One region of the Sphingomonas sp. Leaf257 genome, then DNA from elsewhere that is predicted to be linked to it. Evidence: riboswitches for the same ligand, from Rfam matches in the RefSeq annotation. Region 1 holds a riboswitch; the other holds the start of a gene.
The links. A riboswitch is a leader RNA that binds a small molecule or an ion and turns the genes downstream of it on or off. The one in region 1 is predicted to bind cobalamin.
Positions count from the first base shown of each region.

Region 2: linked by a shared signal. The riboswitch ahead of ASF14_RS04935 (TonB-dependent receptor) and the one ahead of ASF14_RS06815 (DUF1636 domain-containing protein) in region 1 are both predicted to bind cobalamin.

Region 1 is NZ_LMMH01000008.1:33,348-41,139, forward strand. It holds gene ASF14_RS06795 (glycine zipper 2TM domain-containing protein) at 1-195, opposite strand, end outside; gene ASF14_RS06800 (glycine zipper 2TM domain-containing protein) at 372-680, opposite strand; gene ASF14_RS06805 (trimeric intracellular cation channel family protein) at 817-1,455, shown strand; gene fumC (class II fumarate hydratase) at 1,558-2,958, opposite strand; cobalamin riboswitch at 3,059-3,243, shown strand; gene ASF14_RS06815 (DUF1636 domain-containing protein) at 3,334-3,741, shown strand; gene cobT (nicotinate-nucleotide--dimethylbenzimidazole phosphoribosyltransferase) at 3,738-4,748, shown strand; gene ASF14_RS06825 (histidine phosphatase family protein) at 4,745-5,302, shown strand; gene cobS (adenosylcobinamide-GDP ribazoletransferase) at 5,299-6,015, shown strand; gene ASF14_RS06835 (cobyric acid synthase) at 6,000-7,454, opposite strand; gene cbiB (adenosylcobinamide-phosphate synthase CbiB) at 7,442-7,792, opposite strand, start outside.
Region 2 is NZ_LMMH01000003.1:219,855-227,646, forward strand. It holds gene ASF14_RS04925 (glutathione S-transferase family protein) at 1-140, opposite strand, end outside; gene ASF14_RS04930 (PepSY domain-containing protein) at 227-1,615, opposite strand; gene ASF14_RS04935 (TonB-dependent receptor) at 1,638-3,767, opposite strand; cobalamin riboswitch at 3,982-4,201, opposite strand; gene ASF14_RS04940 (hypothetical protein) at 4,290-4,607, shown strand; gene ASF14_RS20620 (entericidin A/B family lipoprotein) at 4,696-4,842, opposite strand; gene ASF14_RS04945 (hypothetical protein) at 4,901-5,083, opposite strand; gene ASF14_RS04950 (CsbD family protein) at 5,080-5,334, opposite strand; gene ASF14_RS04955 (hypothetical protein) at 5,363-5,683, opposite strand; gene ASF14_RS04960 (alpha/beta hydrolase-fold protein) at 6,008-7,192, shown strand; gene ASF14_RS04965 (DUF3597 family protein) at 7,238-7,657, opposite strand.

The DNA.
Region 1 (7,792 bases):
GCGATATTCGCGGCGGGCCTCGCGGACGTCGCGCTGGGAATCGGCGCGGCGGACGTCGCGATTATAGTCGCGGCGGGCATCGCGCACGTCTTCGCGATATTCCTGACGGGCTTCCCAGCCGTTCCGCTGCGCCTCGGCAGGGATGGCGGAAAAGGCGGTGGCGGCTATCGTCGCCGTCAACAGAGCAATACGCATACTCGAACTCCCGTTGATGATGGGAGGAAGAACCCGCACTTATCCCGCTTGTTGCGTGAACCGAAAACTACTTGGCGTTCACTATTGAGACAGAATCATCTGTTTGATTTTTCAAACAAAAAAGGGCGCCACCCGAAGGTGACGCCCCCTGTTTTCCCGCCAGGGGGAAAGCCGATTCAGCGGCAGCGGCGGTTGCTCGTGCCGCGCTCGATCTCGCGACCGGCGAGCGCGCCGACGGCGGCACCGCCCAGCGTACCCAGCGTGCGGTCGCCGCGCGTATCGATCGTGCGGCCCAGCAGCGCACCCGCGACGCCACCGACGACCAGACCCGTCGTGCCGTCCGGCTTGCGGCAGCGGACGCGGCCACGGTCATCGCGCCATTCGCGATACTTGTAGCGGCGCTGCGCGTCGGCGGCGGTCACCGGCAGGACCAGCGTGGGGACGACCATGGCGGTGCAACCCAGGGCAAGCATCAATTTCCGCATCACAAACTTCCTTTCAAATTGATCTGACGCCGTAACGTCTTACTTCTACCGTCCGTTGCATGAACGGGAGATAACGTCACGTTCATCCTCGCGCCGCCCTTTCCCCCCGCAAAGGGCCGCTCTAGGGTCGCCCATGATGCTGCCTCAACCTACCGCCATGCTGCCCGCCGTGATGCCCTGGCTCGACCTGGCAGGGCTGGCCGTGTTCGCCGTGTCGGGCGCGCTGGTCGCGGCCAAGCACCGCCAGACGATGGTCACGCTGGTCTTCTTCGCGCTGATCACCGGGGTCGGCGGGGGGACGCTGCGCGACCTGCTGATCGATGCGCCGGTCTTCTGGGTGCACGACGCCCGCGTGCCGCTTGTCTGCCTGATCGCGGCGGTCGCGGTCTGGGCGACACCTGCGCGCTGGTGGCGGGGCAGCGCGCTCGACTGGTTCGACGCGGTGGGGCTGGCGGCCTATGCCGTGTACGGCGCGGCCAAGGCGAGCGGCTATGGCATCACCCCCATCCCGGCGGCGATGCTGGGCGTGGTGTCGGCCTGTGTCGGCGGCATCATCCGCGACGTGATCGCGGGCGAACCGTCGATCCTGATGCGGCCGGAACTGTACGTGACGGCGGCGGCGCTGTCCTCGACCAGCTATGTGATCCTGATGCAATTGGGAGTGCCCGGCGCCGGGCCGATCGCGGCGCTGGCCGGGTTCGTCTTGCGCGGGGCGGCGATCCGGTATCGGATCGCCTTGCCTGCCTATCCGGCCAAGGGGTGGGATCGGGGGTAGGCGCTGGGGCGTGGCCTTCGACTTCGCTCAGGCTGAACGGATGTTTATATCCCGTCCCAACCGCCGTTCAGGCTGAGCGAAGTCGAAGCCCAAGGGAATCCCTCACCGCCCCAGCATCAACTCCGGCCGCACAACCCGATTGAAGGTTTCTTCGTCGACAAAGCCCAGTTCCAGCCCGGCCTCCTTCAGCGTCTGCCCCTTCTGATGCGCGTGCTTGGCAATCTTGGCGGCATTGTCGTAACCGATCTCGGGCGCCAGCGCCGTCACCAGCATCAGCGAGCGGTCGAGCAACTCGGTGATCCGGTCGCGATTGACCGTCATCCCCTCGACCGTCCGCTCGGCGAAACTCTCCATGCCGACCGACAGCAAGTGGATCGAGCGCAGCACGTTCGCCCCGATCAGCGGCTTGAAGACATTGAGTTCCAGATGCCCCTGAAGCCCGCCGACCGTGACGGCGGCATTGTTGCCGATCACCTGCGCGGCGACCATGGTCAGCATCTCGCACTGGGTCGGATTGACCTTGCCCGGCATGATCGAGCTGCCCGGCTCATTGGCGGGCAGTTCCAGCTCGCCCAACCCCGAGCGCGGACCGGAGCCCAGCAAACGGATGTCGTTGGCGATCTTGGTCAGCGCCACCGCCAGGACATTCAGCGTCCCATGCAGGTCGACCAGCCCGTCATTGCTGGCCAGCGCCTCGAACTTGTTGGGCGCCGTCACGAAATCGAGACCGGTCGCCTCGGCGATCTCCGCCGCGATCGCCTCGGCAAAGCCGTTCGGCGCGTTCAGCCCGGTGCCGACCGCCGTCCCTCCCTGTGCAAGCGGCAGGATATTGCGGTGGAGCGTCCCCTCGATCCGGTCGCGGGCATTGGCGAGTTGCTGGACGTAACCGGAGAATTCCTGGCCCAGGGTCAGCGGGGTCGCGTCCTGCAAATGGGTGCGGCCGATCTTGACGATCGAATCCCATTCCTCCGCCTTGGCCTCCAGCGCGGCGTGGAGCCGGTCGAGCGCGGGGAAAAGCTGCCTCGTCACGGCAATCGCGGCGGCGACGTGGAGTGCGGTCGGGAAAGTGTCGTTGGACGACTGGCCGCGATTCACATCGTCATTGGGATGGACCGGCGACTTGCCGCCGCGCGTACCGGTCAGCATCTCGTTGGCGCGGCCCGCAATCACCTCGTTCGCGTTCATGTTGGACTGGGTGCCGGAGCCGGTCTGCCAGATGACGAGCGGGAACTGCTCGTCATGGCGCCCGTCGATCACTTCCTGCGCCGCCGCCTCGATCGCATCGGCCTTGTCCGCCGCCAAGCCATGGCCACGATTAATCCGCGCCGCCGCCTTCTTCACGATGGCGAGCGCATGGACGATACTGATCGGCATCTGCTCGCACGTGCCGAAAGGAAAATTCTCCAGGCTGCGCTCGGTCTGCGCGCCCCAATAGGCGCTGGCGGGGACTTCGATGGGGCCGATCGAATCGGTTTCGGTGCGGGTGGTGGCGTTCTGGGTCATGCGACAGGGACTCACCGATGGGGTCAGGGGTTCCCCCATATAGTCACCGCAACGCCGACGGACGAGGGCACGACGCTTGCCACCCGGCCCCTGCCCGCCTATCGCCGCCTTCGCGACAGGTTCCTTGAAAGAGGATGAAAAGGGAATGGGGTGCGACACCCCGGCTGCCCCTGCAACTGTAAGCGGCGAGCCGCCCGCCACGACGCCATTGGGGTAATCCCCGAGAAGGCGGCGGACCGGCCCCGACCCGCGAGCCAGGAGACCTGCCCGTCGTGGTCGTCCTTCGGCTGGTCAGGGTGTACCGGACGGAACGGGGCTTTCCCCTCGCGCGGCGACAGCGCCTTTGGAGACTTGCCCGATGTACGAGCCTTTTTCATGCTGAAGCCCGCCGCGAACGGCCCCGCCGTGGTCGCCTGCAACACCTGCCGCCTATCCGACGAGGCGCGCGAAAACGACCAGGGCCAGCGCGGCGGCGCGCTGCTGGTCGAGGCGTTGCGCCGGGTGCAGGCGTCCGACCCTGCTTATGCCGAGGTCGCGGTCGAGGAGATGCCCTGTCTCTTCGCCTGCCAGTCCTTCTGCACCGTCCATCTGCGCTGCCCCGGCAAGGTCGGATACGTCATGGGCAAGTTCACCCCCGATGACGACGCCGCGCGCGCCATATTGGACTATGCCCGCGCCTATGCCGACAGCGACTGGGGCCAGGTGCCCTACAAGCAATGGCCGCAAGGGGTGAAAGGCCATTTCCTCACCCGCACGCCCCCCGAAGGATATGTCGTCGAATGACCGCTTTCCCTGATATCGCCGCGTTCGAGACGGCACTCGCCACCCTGCCCCGGGCCGATGACCAGGCCCGCGCCGCCGCCACCGCGAGACAGGGCCAGTTGACCAAGCCGCCGGGTTCGCTGGGCCGCCTGGAGGATATCGCGATCTTCCTCGCCGGATGGCAGGGCGTCGAGCGGCCGCGGATCGAGCGCGGCCGCGTGGTCATCTTCGCGGGCAATCACGGCGTCACCGCGCGCGGGGTCAGCGCCTTTCCGGCCGAGGTGACGGAGCTGATGGTCGCCAATTTCGCCGCCGGAGGGGCCGCGATCAACGCGCTGGCGGCGGCGGCAGGGTTGGAACTGGCGGTGGTGCCGCTCGACCTCGACCGACCGACCGCCGACTTCACGACCGCTCCCGCGATGACCGAGGAAGAGTGCCTGAGCGCGCTGTCCGCCGGGGCCGAGGCGGTGGGCGATGCCGACCTTCTCGTGCTGGGCGAGATGGGGATCGGCAACAGCACCGCCGCCGCCGCGCTTGCCGCCGCCAGTTTCGGGGGCGGCCCGGCCCTGTGGGTCGGGCCGGGCACGGGGGTCGATGCGCAGGGCGTTCAGCGCAAGGCGGCGGTAGTGGCCGAGGGCCTCGCACTGCACCGCGAGCATCTGACCAGCGCCTTCGAAATCCTGCGCCGCCTGGGCGGGCGCGAGATCGCGGCGATGGCGGGCGCGGTGCTGGCCGCGCGGCACAAGCGGATTCCGGTCGTGCTCGACGGCTTTATCGGCACCGCCGCCATCGCGCCGCTGGCCCATGCCAATCCGGCGATCAGCGCACATTGCCTGTCGGGCCATTGTTCGGCCGAGCCGGGCCATGTCCTGCTGCTCGCCCGGCTGGGGCTGGAGCCGATCCTGTCGCTGGGCATGCGGCTGGGCGAGGCGAGCGGCGCGGCGGTCGCGGTGCAGGTCATCCGTTCCGCGATCGTGGCGCATGACGGCATGGCGACCTTTGCCGAGGCGGGCATCGCGGGCGCGTGACCGGCTTTCGCCTGCATCTGCTCCGTCACGGCGAGCCCGAGCTGACGGGGCGGATGCTGGGCCGCACCGACAGCCCTGCCACGGCCGGGGGCATCGCGGCCTGCGTTGCGCGGGCGGATGGGCTGGACGTCGCCCGCCGCATCGCCTCCGACCTGTCGCGCGCGCGCGCCTGTGCCGAGGCGATTGGTCCGACCGAGGTCGATCCGCGCTGGCGGGAACTGGATTTCGGGGACTGGGACGGACTGGCGGCGGGGGACATCGAGCCGGAAGCGCTGGCCCGCTTCTGGGACGATCCCGATGCCGCCCCGCCACCGGGTGGCGAGCGTTGGTCCGATCTGGTCGCCCGTGTGCGAAGCGCCATCGCCGATCTGTCCCCCGAGCCGACCCTGGTCGTCACCCATGGCGGCGCGATCCGCGCGGCGTTGCATGTCCTGTGCGGGTTCGACCTGCGCGCGACATGGTCGTTCGCGCTGCCCTATGCCGCGCTGGTCACGCTGGAGGTGTGGGACGGCACGCCGCGCAGCGCGCAGGTGACAGGGCTGGCGACGGCATGAAGGCGCTGATCGTCGCGCTGGGCTTCCTGACCCGCTTGCCCATGCCGCGCGTCGAGGCGGACGAAGCGGATTTCGCACGGGCCATCCGGCTCTACCCGGTGGCGGGGCTGGTCATCGGGGTGATCGTCGCGGGTGCGGGCTGGCTGGGTGTGCGCATCGACCCGTGGACGGGCGCGCTGGCGGCATTGGTCGCCTGGGTCTGGGCGACGGGGGCGCTGCATCTGGATGGGCTGGCCGACCTGTCTGACGGGCTGGGCGCGTCGCATGGCGATCGGTCGCGCTTGCTGGCGGTAATGGCCGATCCGCATATCGGCAGCTTCGGTGTGGTCGCGCTGGCAATGCAGTTGACCGCCAAGCTGGTGCTGCTTCATGCCTTTCCCCCCAAGGCATGGCCGATGGTCGCGCTGATCCCGGCGGCGGCGCGGGTCGGGCCGCTGGTCTGGGCGCGACTGTTGACGCCCTTACGCCCCGGAGGGCTGGGCGCGATGGTCGCCCGCGCGGTGCGGCCGGTCGACATGATCGGCTGGATACTCGCAGGCCTAGCGCTGAGCCTGTCCTATCCGCCGCTCGCGACCGCACCACTCATCATCCTGGCGCTGTCGCTCTGGTTCCGGCGCAAGCTGGGCGGGGTGACGGGCGACGTGCATGGCGCAGGGATCGAGTTGACCGAAACCGCGCTGCTCCTCGCCGCCGTCCTCTACGCCCTGCCCTGAGCGATCCGCAGCAGCGCGTCGCAATCGACATGCGCCTCCAGCACGGCGGCGATGGCGTCGAGCGCGGCGTCGACATCGGCGCGGTGATCCGGCCCCTGCCCCGCCACGCCGATCCGCGCCAGCCACGCCGCACGCTGCCCCGCCTGCCCAAGCAGGCCATGGACATAGCTGCCCGCCACCAGCCCATCGGCGCGGATCGCCCCCTCCGCCCGGCCATCGGCGAGATGGCCGACCGGACGCGCGGTATCGGGGCCGCTGGTGCGCCCGAGATGGATTTCATAACCCGAGAAGGACGCGCCAAGCGCCTCGCCCGTCACCGGCCGCACGGTCTTCTCGCCGGTGAGCACGGTCTCCACGTCGAGCAGCCCCAGCCCTGCGACACGTCCCGCAGGCCCTTCGATCCCGTCCGGGTCGGCGACCGAGCGGCCCAGCATCTGATATCCGCCGCACAAGCCCAGCACCGGCCGCCCGCGCCGGACATGCGCGGCGATGTCGATGTCCCAACCCTGCTCGCGGATAAAGGCCAGGTCGGCGATGGTCGCCTTCGATCCCGCCAGCACGATCATCGCGGCGTCGGGGATCGGCTCGCCGGGGCGGACCATGACCAGATCGACCTGCGGTTCCAGGCGCAGCGGATCGAGATCGTCGAAATTGGCGATGCGCGGCGTGATCGGACAGGCGATGACCACCCGCCCCCCGGCGCCCGTACGGCTCTGCTCCAGAACGACCGCATCCTCGCTGGGCAGTCGCGTGGCGTCCGCCAGCCAGGGGATCAAGCCCAGCGAGTGCCAGCCGGTATGCTCGGCGATCACGCCCATGCCATCGGCGAACAGCGCCGGATCGCCGCGAAACTTGTTGACTAGAAAGCCCCGGATCATCGCGGCATCCTCAGGCGCGATCACCGCCTTGGTGCCGACCAGGGACGCGATCACCCCGCCCCTGTCGATATCGCCCGCCAGCACCACCGGCACATTCGCCGCGCGGGCAAAGCCCATATTGGCGATGTCGCCGCTGCGCAGGTTGACCTCGGCGGGCGACCCGGCTCCCTCGACGATCACGAGATCGCACTGCGCCTCCAGGCGGCGATAGCAATCGACCACCTCGGGGAGCAGCCCGATCCGCCCCTCGCGCCACTTGGACGCGGGCAGCATCCCCCGCACCTGTCCGCGGACGATCAGTTGCGAGGTGCGGTCGCCCTGCGGCTTCAGCAGCACCGGGTTCATGTCGACATGGGCGGGCACCCGCGCCGCCATCGCCTGGGTCGCCTGCGCCCGTCCGATCTCGCCGCCATCGGGCGTGGCTGCGGCGTTGTTGCTCATATTCTGCGGCTTGAAGGGACGAACGCGCAGCCCGCGATTGGCGAAGGCGCGGCACAGCCCCGCCACCAGCACCGACTTGCCCACGTCCGAGCCGGTGCCCTGGATCATCACGCCAGCCATGCGACACTCCCCGCGATCACCCAGAGCAGCAGGCAGGCGCGTGCATAGATTTGCAGGGCGGTCACGATGTCCTTTGGCGAAGCGGCCCGCCCTTCGCGTCCGATCCAAGGCTTGATCTGGGTCACGCCGTCATAGGCGACGGGCCCGGCCAGCGCGACGCCCAACGCGCCCGCCATCGCCGCCTCGGGCCAGCCCGCATTGGGTGAGGCATGGGCGCGCGCGTCGCGCTTCATCACCGCCCAGCCGCCCGCGCCCGCCAGGCAGACCAGCAACCCGGCGATTTGCGCAGGCACCCAGTTCGCCCCGTCATCGATCCGCGCCGCCGCCCAGCCGAACGC
Region 2 (7,792 bases), on a different contig from region 1:
GCGGGGTTCATGTCGAGAAACTCGTCGCGCCGCTGCCACGGCGACTCGCGCACCAACTCGTATCCGACGCCCTTCTCACCCAGCAACAGCCGGACCTTGCGGGAAAAGGGACAGAGCGGGAATTGGTAGAGTTGCCACATGCCGCCCACTTAAGCGGGCGGGACGCACGACGCCAACCCCGATGGCGCGCTTTTCACCCTTTCCCACGCGCAGGGCGGCGCTTTCATCATTTTCCGCGCGCCGGGCGACGCAGGCGCCGCTGCCCAAGCACGACCCCGCTGATCGACAGGACCAGGCCGGCCAGCGACCAGAGCCACATCCAGCCGGTCCAGACCCAGTAATGCGCCGTCAACCAAGGCCAATCCCAGGTGTGGAGCAGCGTATAGACCCAGCGATAGGCGCGCCGCGTGCCGTCCTGCCGCTCGACCAGCGCGCCGCTGACGGGATCGATATAGAGCCAGGTCGCCGCCGCATCGTCGAACCGCAACCGCCAGAGCGGCAGCCGTGTTGCGTCGGTCCAATAGAAGTCGGGTCGCGCCAGCCACTCGCGCGCCACCCGCCGTCCGCCGGGCACCAGCATCGCCGCGCGCAACGGATCGACGGCCCGGGCGGGGGTCAGCGTCGCCTGCTCCAGCCAGTGCGGATGCGGCGACGCGCGATCGATCGCGATCCGCGCGAACCCCGCGTCCCCGCTCCACTCGACGGTGCGCGCATCCGGTGCGATCCGGGCCAGCCGGTTCAGGTCGCGCGGCCGCCCCGCCCGCCCGGCATAGGCCCGCATCGCCGCCACAGGCGCCTCGCCCCCGGCAAAGGCGTGCCCCGGATCGACCGACAGCCAGCCGCTGACGATCCAGGTCGTCAGCATCGCAGCCCCCGCCAGCCCGCTGACATGGTGCCAGAGCATCCAGCCGCGATAGGGCGTCATCCGCCCACCCCGATAGCGCCGCCGCCCCACCCGCAGTCGCAATATGCCGATCCACAGGCCGGTCAGTGCGACCGCGATGCACGGGCCCGCCACCCACATCACCGCCTGCCGCCAAGTCTCCCGGTCGCGACGCAACACGGTCGGGTAGATCCAGTGCGGCACCGAGCCCAGCCAGTTCCAGAACCGCTGGCCCCGCGTCGTCCGCTGCACCGGCTGGCCGGTCAGGCCGGAGATATAGAGTTCGGTCCCAGCCGCATCGGCCAGCGCGACCTTCCACAAAGGGCGATGCCGGTCGAAGCCGTTCGCCACCGTCCATTGGTCGTCCACGATCCGCTCGACCTGGCGAACCGGCCCCGCAAACCGGGTGGCGACGCGTGCGGCGAGTGCGGCATCGACGGGAGCGACCGCTCCGCCGTCCCCTGACAGGATGCGGGTGTCGCCATCGCGGCTCTCGATCCGCCAGACCGGTGCGGCGTCGCGCATCTCCAGCGTGATCCGCCGGGCGTCGGGCGCCACGGGCGCTCGGACGACCCGCTCCCAGTCGATCGGTTGCGCGCCCTTCCAGCTCTCCGCCGGTTTGAGCGACGGATAGGGCACATAGAGCATCACCAGCCCGCTGGCGAACCACATGGCGAAGAACAGGCAGGTGACGATCCCGACCCAGCGATGGGTGAGGAAGGCGAGCCGCAAGCCCGCCTTCCCCCAGGACCGGTCAGAATCCCGCACGGACGCCGATGTCCAGCGCGCGCGGGCGACCCAATATCCATTGCTGGTCGCCGTACGCCGTCACCGCATAGGGTTTGTCGAACAGGTTATAGACACGGACATCGACCGCCAGATGCGGCGTCAGCGCATAGGACAAGGTCGTGTCCACCGTCGCATAGCCGGGGATGCGGAACGCCTCCCCATTGTCCGAAAAACGCCGCCCGACATAACGCAGCCCGGCGCGCGCCTGCAGCTTCGCCGAAGCATCCCAGCGCAGCCAGAGATTGGCCAGAGCCTCGGGCACGTTCGGCGGGGTGCGGCCGCTATAATCCACGCCGCCGGAGCGAAAATCGTCGAACCGCGCATCAAGCAGCGTGCCGTTTGCGTCGATCCCGAAGCCCTGCGGCAGATCGAGCGTCACCGCCGCCTCGACGCCCTGCGACGATCGCTGCCCGACCTGCTCGACGGGGCTCGCCAGCGTGCGCTGGGCGAGAAGCCCGGTCTTGACGATGCGATAGGCCGCCAGCGTGGCGGTGCCATGTCCGTTCGCGAACAGCCACTTGGCCCCCGCTTCGACCTGGTTTCCGCGCGCGTTGCTATACTGCACCTGCCCGGTCGATACGGTGGTCAGGGTGCCCAACGGATCGACGCCGGTGGCATATTGCGCATAGAGCGACAGGGTCGGCACCGGTTGATAGACCAGCCCCGCGCGCCACGTCGCGTTGCGGAACGTCTTTTCCAGCACGAAGCGATCCGGCGTGGCGACGGTCCAGCGACGGACATTGTCCACCTCGTAACGGACGCCGCCGACCACCGACCATTTCGGGCCGAGCGTCACCCGATCTTCGGCAAACACCGCCAGCGCGGTGGTGCGGGTGCGGTAGCGCGGGGCGATTCCCTGCGTATCGAGGAAACGGCCGGGATCGAAGGCGAAGGGATCGACCGCATCGACCTGCTCGACCGAGCCGAAGTCGTTCTCATGGGTGAAGCGGACCAGATTGGCGTCCACCCCGACGACCAGCGCGTTGGCGATGCCCGGCGCGAGTCCCGTGCGCCACGTCACGCTGGCTTGATCGCCCCATTGGGTCAGGTCGTGGCGGATGCCGTAATTGCTGCTTCGGCGGATCGTGGCCGGAATGCCCGTCGATCCGTCCGCGCACGCGCCGCTCGCACCGACCCAGCAATAATTCTCCAGGTTACGCCAGAAACGGTCGCTGGTCAGGACATAAGCGATGTTGGACAGACTGACCGCATTGCTCGGCGTCCAGTCGACCCGGATCGAGGCGCGGTCGTCGCGGAACCGCATCCGCCCGTCGCCGACATTATAGTTGCGGTCCCGCACCCGAAGGTCGAGCCGCCCGTCGATCAGCGGGGTGCCGAAATAGGTCATGGGCCGCTGGTCGCCATGATCGCCGCGCACCGTCACCGCCAGTGTGGAGGACGGCGTCCAGCGCAGCGTCCCCGACAGCGCAACACTGTCCGAACGCCCCCGATCGACATAGCCGTCCGACCGGCGATAGCTGGCATCCACGCGGTAGCCGAGCGTCGGGGTCAGCGGCCCGCCCAGCCCGGCGGCGGCGCGGAAACTGTCCTGCCCGCCATAGCCGATCTCGGCCTGGCCATGGGTCTGGGCGGTGGGCGCACGCATCACGACATTGACCGCGCCGCCCAGCGCGCCCTGCCCGTAAAGGACCGAGGCAGGGCCGCCCAGCACATCGATCCGCTCCACCATCCAGGGATCGGTCGGAAAGGTGATCGTCCCCGCCGCCGGGAACAACCGCACGCCGTCGACCAGTTGCAGCACCGATCCCTGCCCCGAAAAGCCGCGCGCGGCCAGCGCGGTGCCGCCATTTCCGGGATTGGCGACGCTCGACAGGCCGGGCGCACGCGTCTCCGCCTCGACGATCGACACATCGCCGCGCGCGCGGATCGTACCGCCATCGAGCGAGGCGATGCTGGCGGGCGTCTCCAGCGGTGTCAGGCCCAGGCGGCTGCCGGTCGCATTGGGTGTGTCGAGCGCCTGTTTCTCCCGCGTGCCGATCACCAGCACGGTGGCGTCACCCCCCTGCTCCTCGGCCTTTTGCGCCCTTGCCTGCGCCGCCCCCAGCAGAAGCGCCGCGCCACTCCACAGGACCATAGGAGCCTGTCCGAATATGTTACGATATATCATTTCAAAGCCCATAGCGTCTTGTCGCGAACAAGCCGAGGCCTTGCCGCCCGATTTCGGGCAGCCAGGTGCCCTGCGTGCGGCACGCCGTTTTCCGCATTCCACAGGGCCACCCATGCGCCTCCGCCACTTATGGCGTCGCTCGTCGGAACAGACCTAGCCTCGACCATCCCCTGGACCGGGCATGAGCGACCTGACGCCGGCAGGTCTCCTGGCTCACGGGTCGTCGCGGACGGATGCGCCTTCCCAGGTTGCCCCAGTGGCTGGATCGCGCCCATGGCCGATCCGTGCATCGCCGCTCACCGCTTACAGTTGCAGGGACAGCCGCGGATTCGGAGCCAGGCCCCTCACCGTGTTCCCTTTTAATCTCCCTTGTCGGGAGAACCGGCGCGATCATATCGCCGGATCATTCCGGCCCCGTATCGCTACGCGGCGGCGATGGAGGGCGTCAAGCGGGATGAGGTCGCGGCGTCCTTGCGCTATGGCGGCGGCATGGCACGCAGGAACCGTTATCTGATCGCGACGATGCCCGATGGCTATGTGAAGACGATCGGCCCGACATCGCAGCCCTTCACCCATTATTGGCGGATCGTCGCCGATCTGGGCGGGGGCAGGACAGAAGTCTTCTGGGGCCATGCCAAGTCGCGCAAGGCGGCGATGGCGAACGATGCCGCCATGGCGGAAGCGGTGCGGCAGCGCGGCTGGGTCGGGTATCGCTTCGAGGTCGTCGAACTGGTCGAGGCGGATGCGCCACCCGAAACCATGAAGAAACCCTCCCCCGGTAGGGGAGGTGGCAGGGCGAAGGCCTGACGGAGGGGTGTCACCCTCTCGAGAGCAGGACACCCCTCCCCCATCCTGCAGATGGTCCTCCCCCCTGCAGGGGAGGAATGGTCGGAATTTACCTCTTGGGCTTGTCCTGGCCCGAGGCGTCGGACACCGCCGCACCGGCCGAACGCAGGTCGCGGCCCGCGCCGTTCACGGTGTTGCAGGCCGACAGGGTCAGGACGGCGAATAGGGTAGCACCCAGAGCGATCTTCTTGGTCATGACGATCTCCTCGAAAAGGGGGTGCGGCGGGCCCGGTACGCCGGCCCGCCGCGGGTACTCAGCGCAGACGACGGCGGCCGGCCGCCGTTGCGCCAAAGGCGTAGGCACCGGCGCCGACCAGCAGCGCGAGCACCAGGAGGAACGAGGTGTTGGCACCGGCCCCGGCGGCAGCGGCGGCCTGCTTGGCCTTGGCGACCGCTTCGTTCTTGGTCTGAACGAATTCGGCCTTGGCCTGATTCACCTGGGCCTGGGCGCGACGCGCGGCCGCGACCGACCCCGCTCGCGTGCTTCCTCGATCAGGCTGGGGGTGGCATCCGCCACCTCGCCCGCGACCGACTGGTCACGACCGAACAGATGCTCGGCGCTGCCGGCGACCTGATCGGTGACGCCTTCCACCTTCCAGTCGCGGCTGTCGACCGCATCGCCGATCGTCTTTTCCACCTTGCCACCGAAATGGCGCGCATTGCCGTGCAGTTCATGCGTGCTCATCATTCGTTTCCGAAAATGCAAGGAAAGGGCGTCAGGGAGCCACGCCGCAGGTGGCGGCGGCCTTGCCGACTTCCAGTGCGATCTTCGGGTCCTTGATCTCGCCCGCGACCCGGATCAGATCGCCTGCGGTCAGCTGGCCGGGATTGGGATCGTCACGGCGATAGGCCGCGGCGGCATTGCCCAATTGTTGCAGTTGCCCCAGCGACAGGTTGCGTTCCAGCCGCTGGCCGACACAGGTCGAACGCTGGCTGTCCAGGCCATAGCGCTCCAGCCCGGTGGCGATCCGCGTCGAGGGCGGGGTGCACGCCACCGCGACGAGCGCGATGCCGATACTTGCGAGGATTTTGGCCACCCGGTTGCTCCCATGCGACCGGCGGCGAAATGCGACCGATCTGGCCGGGTACAACTTATGATAATTTAAGCCGTTCCTGGTATTTTTTGCGGGAATGGTTGGTAGTCTTCTACCAGTTTCGAGCCGCTGGTCGGCATATGCGCCGGGATGCCAGCACCATCACGCCATTGATGAACGCGGCAGCACCGCAAAGGATTTCATCGACAAGCCTCTGTCTTAACGACGTTTTTTGCCAAACCGCCTTGTGTGATCCGGCCATAAACGGCACCTTCCCCTCTCCGATATGGTCGAAATGAACCAACGGATGACGAGGGAGGATGATCGATGAAGATCCTGTTGGCGGCCGCCTTAACGGTGACGATGGCCGCGTCCATGGCCCCTGCTCAGACCACGCCCCAGACCGCCCCACCGGCGGTGATCGAGGATTTCCGCCCCTCGTCGCTCAACCAGCCTGGCCAGTCCTATCCGCAGGTCAATTCGCAGGGCTATGCCCGTTTCCGCATCACCGCCCCCGATGCCAAGGCGGTGAAGGTCAGCCTGGGTCTGGGCGGACGCGGCGGCACCGTCCTGACCAAAGGCCCCGACGGCAGTTGGACGGGAACGTCGGAAGGCCCGCTCGACGAGGGATTTCATTATTACCATCTGACGGTCGATGGCGGCACCTTCAACGATCCGGGGACGCTGAACTTCTATGGCTCGACCCGCTGGGAAAGCGGCATTGAGATTCCGGCGCATGACGCGGATTTCTATGCGCTGAAGGATGTGCCGCATGGCCGGGTCGAACAGATTCTGTTCCCGTCGCCCAGCACCGGCACGTCGCGACGCGCCTTTATCTACACCCCGCCCGGCTATGACCGGAACACGCGCGATCGTTATCCGGTGCTGTATCTTCAGCATGGTTGGGGCGAGGACGAAACCGCCTGGTCCAACCAGGGCCATGCCAACCTCATCATGGACAATCTAATCGCGGCCGGAAAGACGCGGCCGTTCCTGATCGTCATGACCTATGGCATGACCAACACCATTCGCCCCGGCGCGCCCGGCGGTCTGGCGAGTTTCGACATCCGCCCCTTCCAGACCGTGCTGCTGGACGAGTTGATTCCCTATGTCGACGGGCATTACCGCACCCTGTCCGACCAGCGCCACCGCGCCATGGCCGGGCTCTCGATGGGCGGCTTCGAGACGAAGCTGATCGCGCCCAGGCACCTCGACCGTTTCGCCTATATCGGTCTGCTCAGCGGCGGCACCATGTCGCCGGAGGATGTGAAGGTCACGCCGGGCTATCGCGACAAGGTGAAACTCACCTTTGTCAGCTTCGGCAGCCGCGAACTGGAGGGAGGGCGCAGCGGTCCGCCCGGTGGCCCACGCAGCGATCCCCGCGCCAATGCTGCCGCCCTGACGGCTGCCGGGATCAGGAATGTCTTCTACGTATCGGAGGGCACTGGGCACGAGTTCCAGACGTGGCGGCGCAGTCTTCAGGCAATGGCGCCGCTGCTGTTCCGGGATTGAGGTGATGGGGCGGCGGTCATGCGGACCGCCGCCCCTTCCGGCTCGTCAGTTCCGCAGGCTGTCGGGCACGATCCCGCCATTTTCGGCGAGCTTGGCCATCACCGCCTTGTGAAGCGCGATATTCTGCTCGGCCGAGCCGTCCTCGGCGGCATGCACGCCCAGTTCATTGGCCAGTTCCTTACGCGCCGACAAACTCGAATCCAGGTCGAGCAGCTTCAGGAGATCGACGATCGAGCTCTGGTAATTGCCCCCGCCGCCCTTCATCGACGCCATTTCCGACAGAACCGCACCGACATCCACATTCTGCGGCGCCGGGGTCGGGGCCGCGACGGGGGCCGGGGTCGGGGCGGGTGCAGCGGCCGGTGCGGGTTGTGCCTGGACCGGGGCGGGTGACGGTGCAGGCGCGGCTTCGGCCCTGCTGCCATGGTGGAATATCTTGTTCAGGATATTGCCGAAAATGCTCATCGGGTGGTTCCTTCGCTGATCGGATGCGACGATGCCCGCTCTAACGACGCAAGCGCCTTGCGGGTCCGCTCCTTCAACGAGATGGCCTCTGCGGGAACGTCATGGCCCGACAGACGCTTAGACAGCATCTGTCGT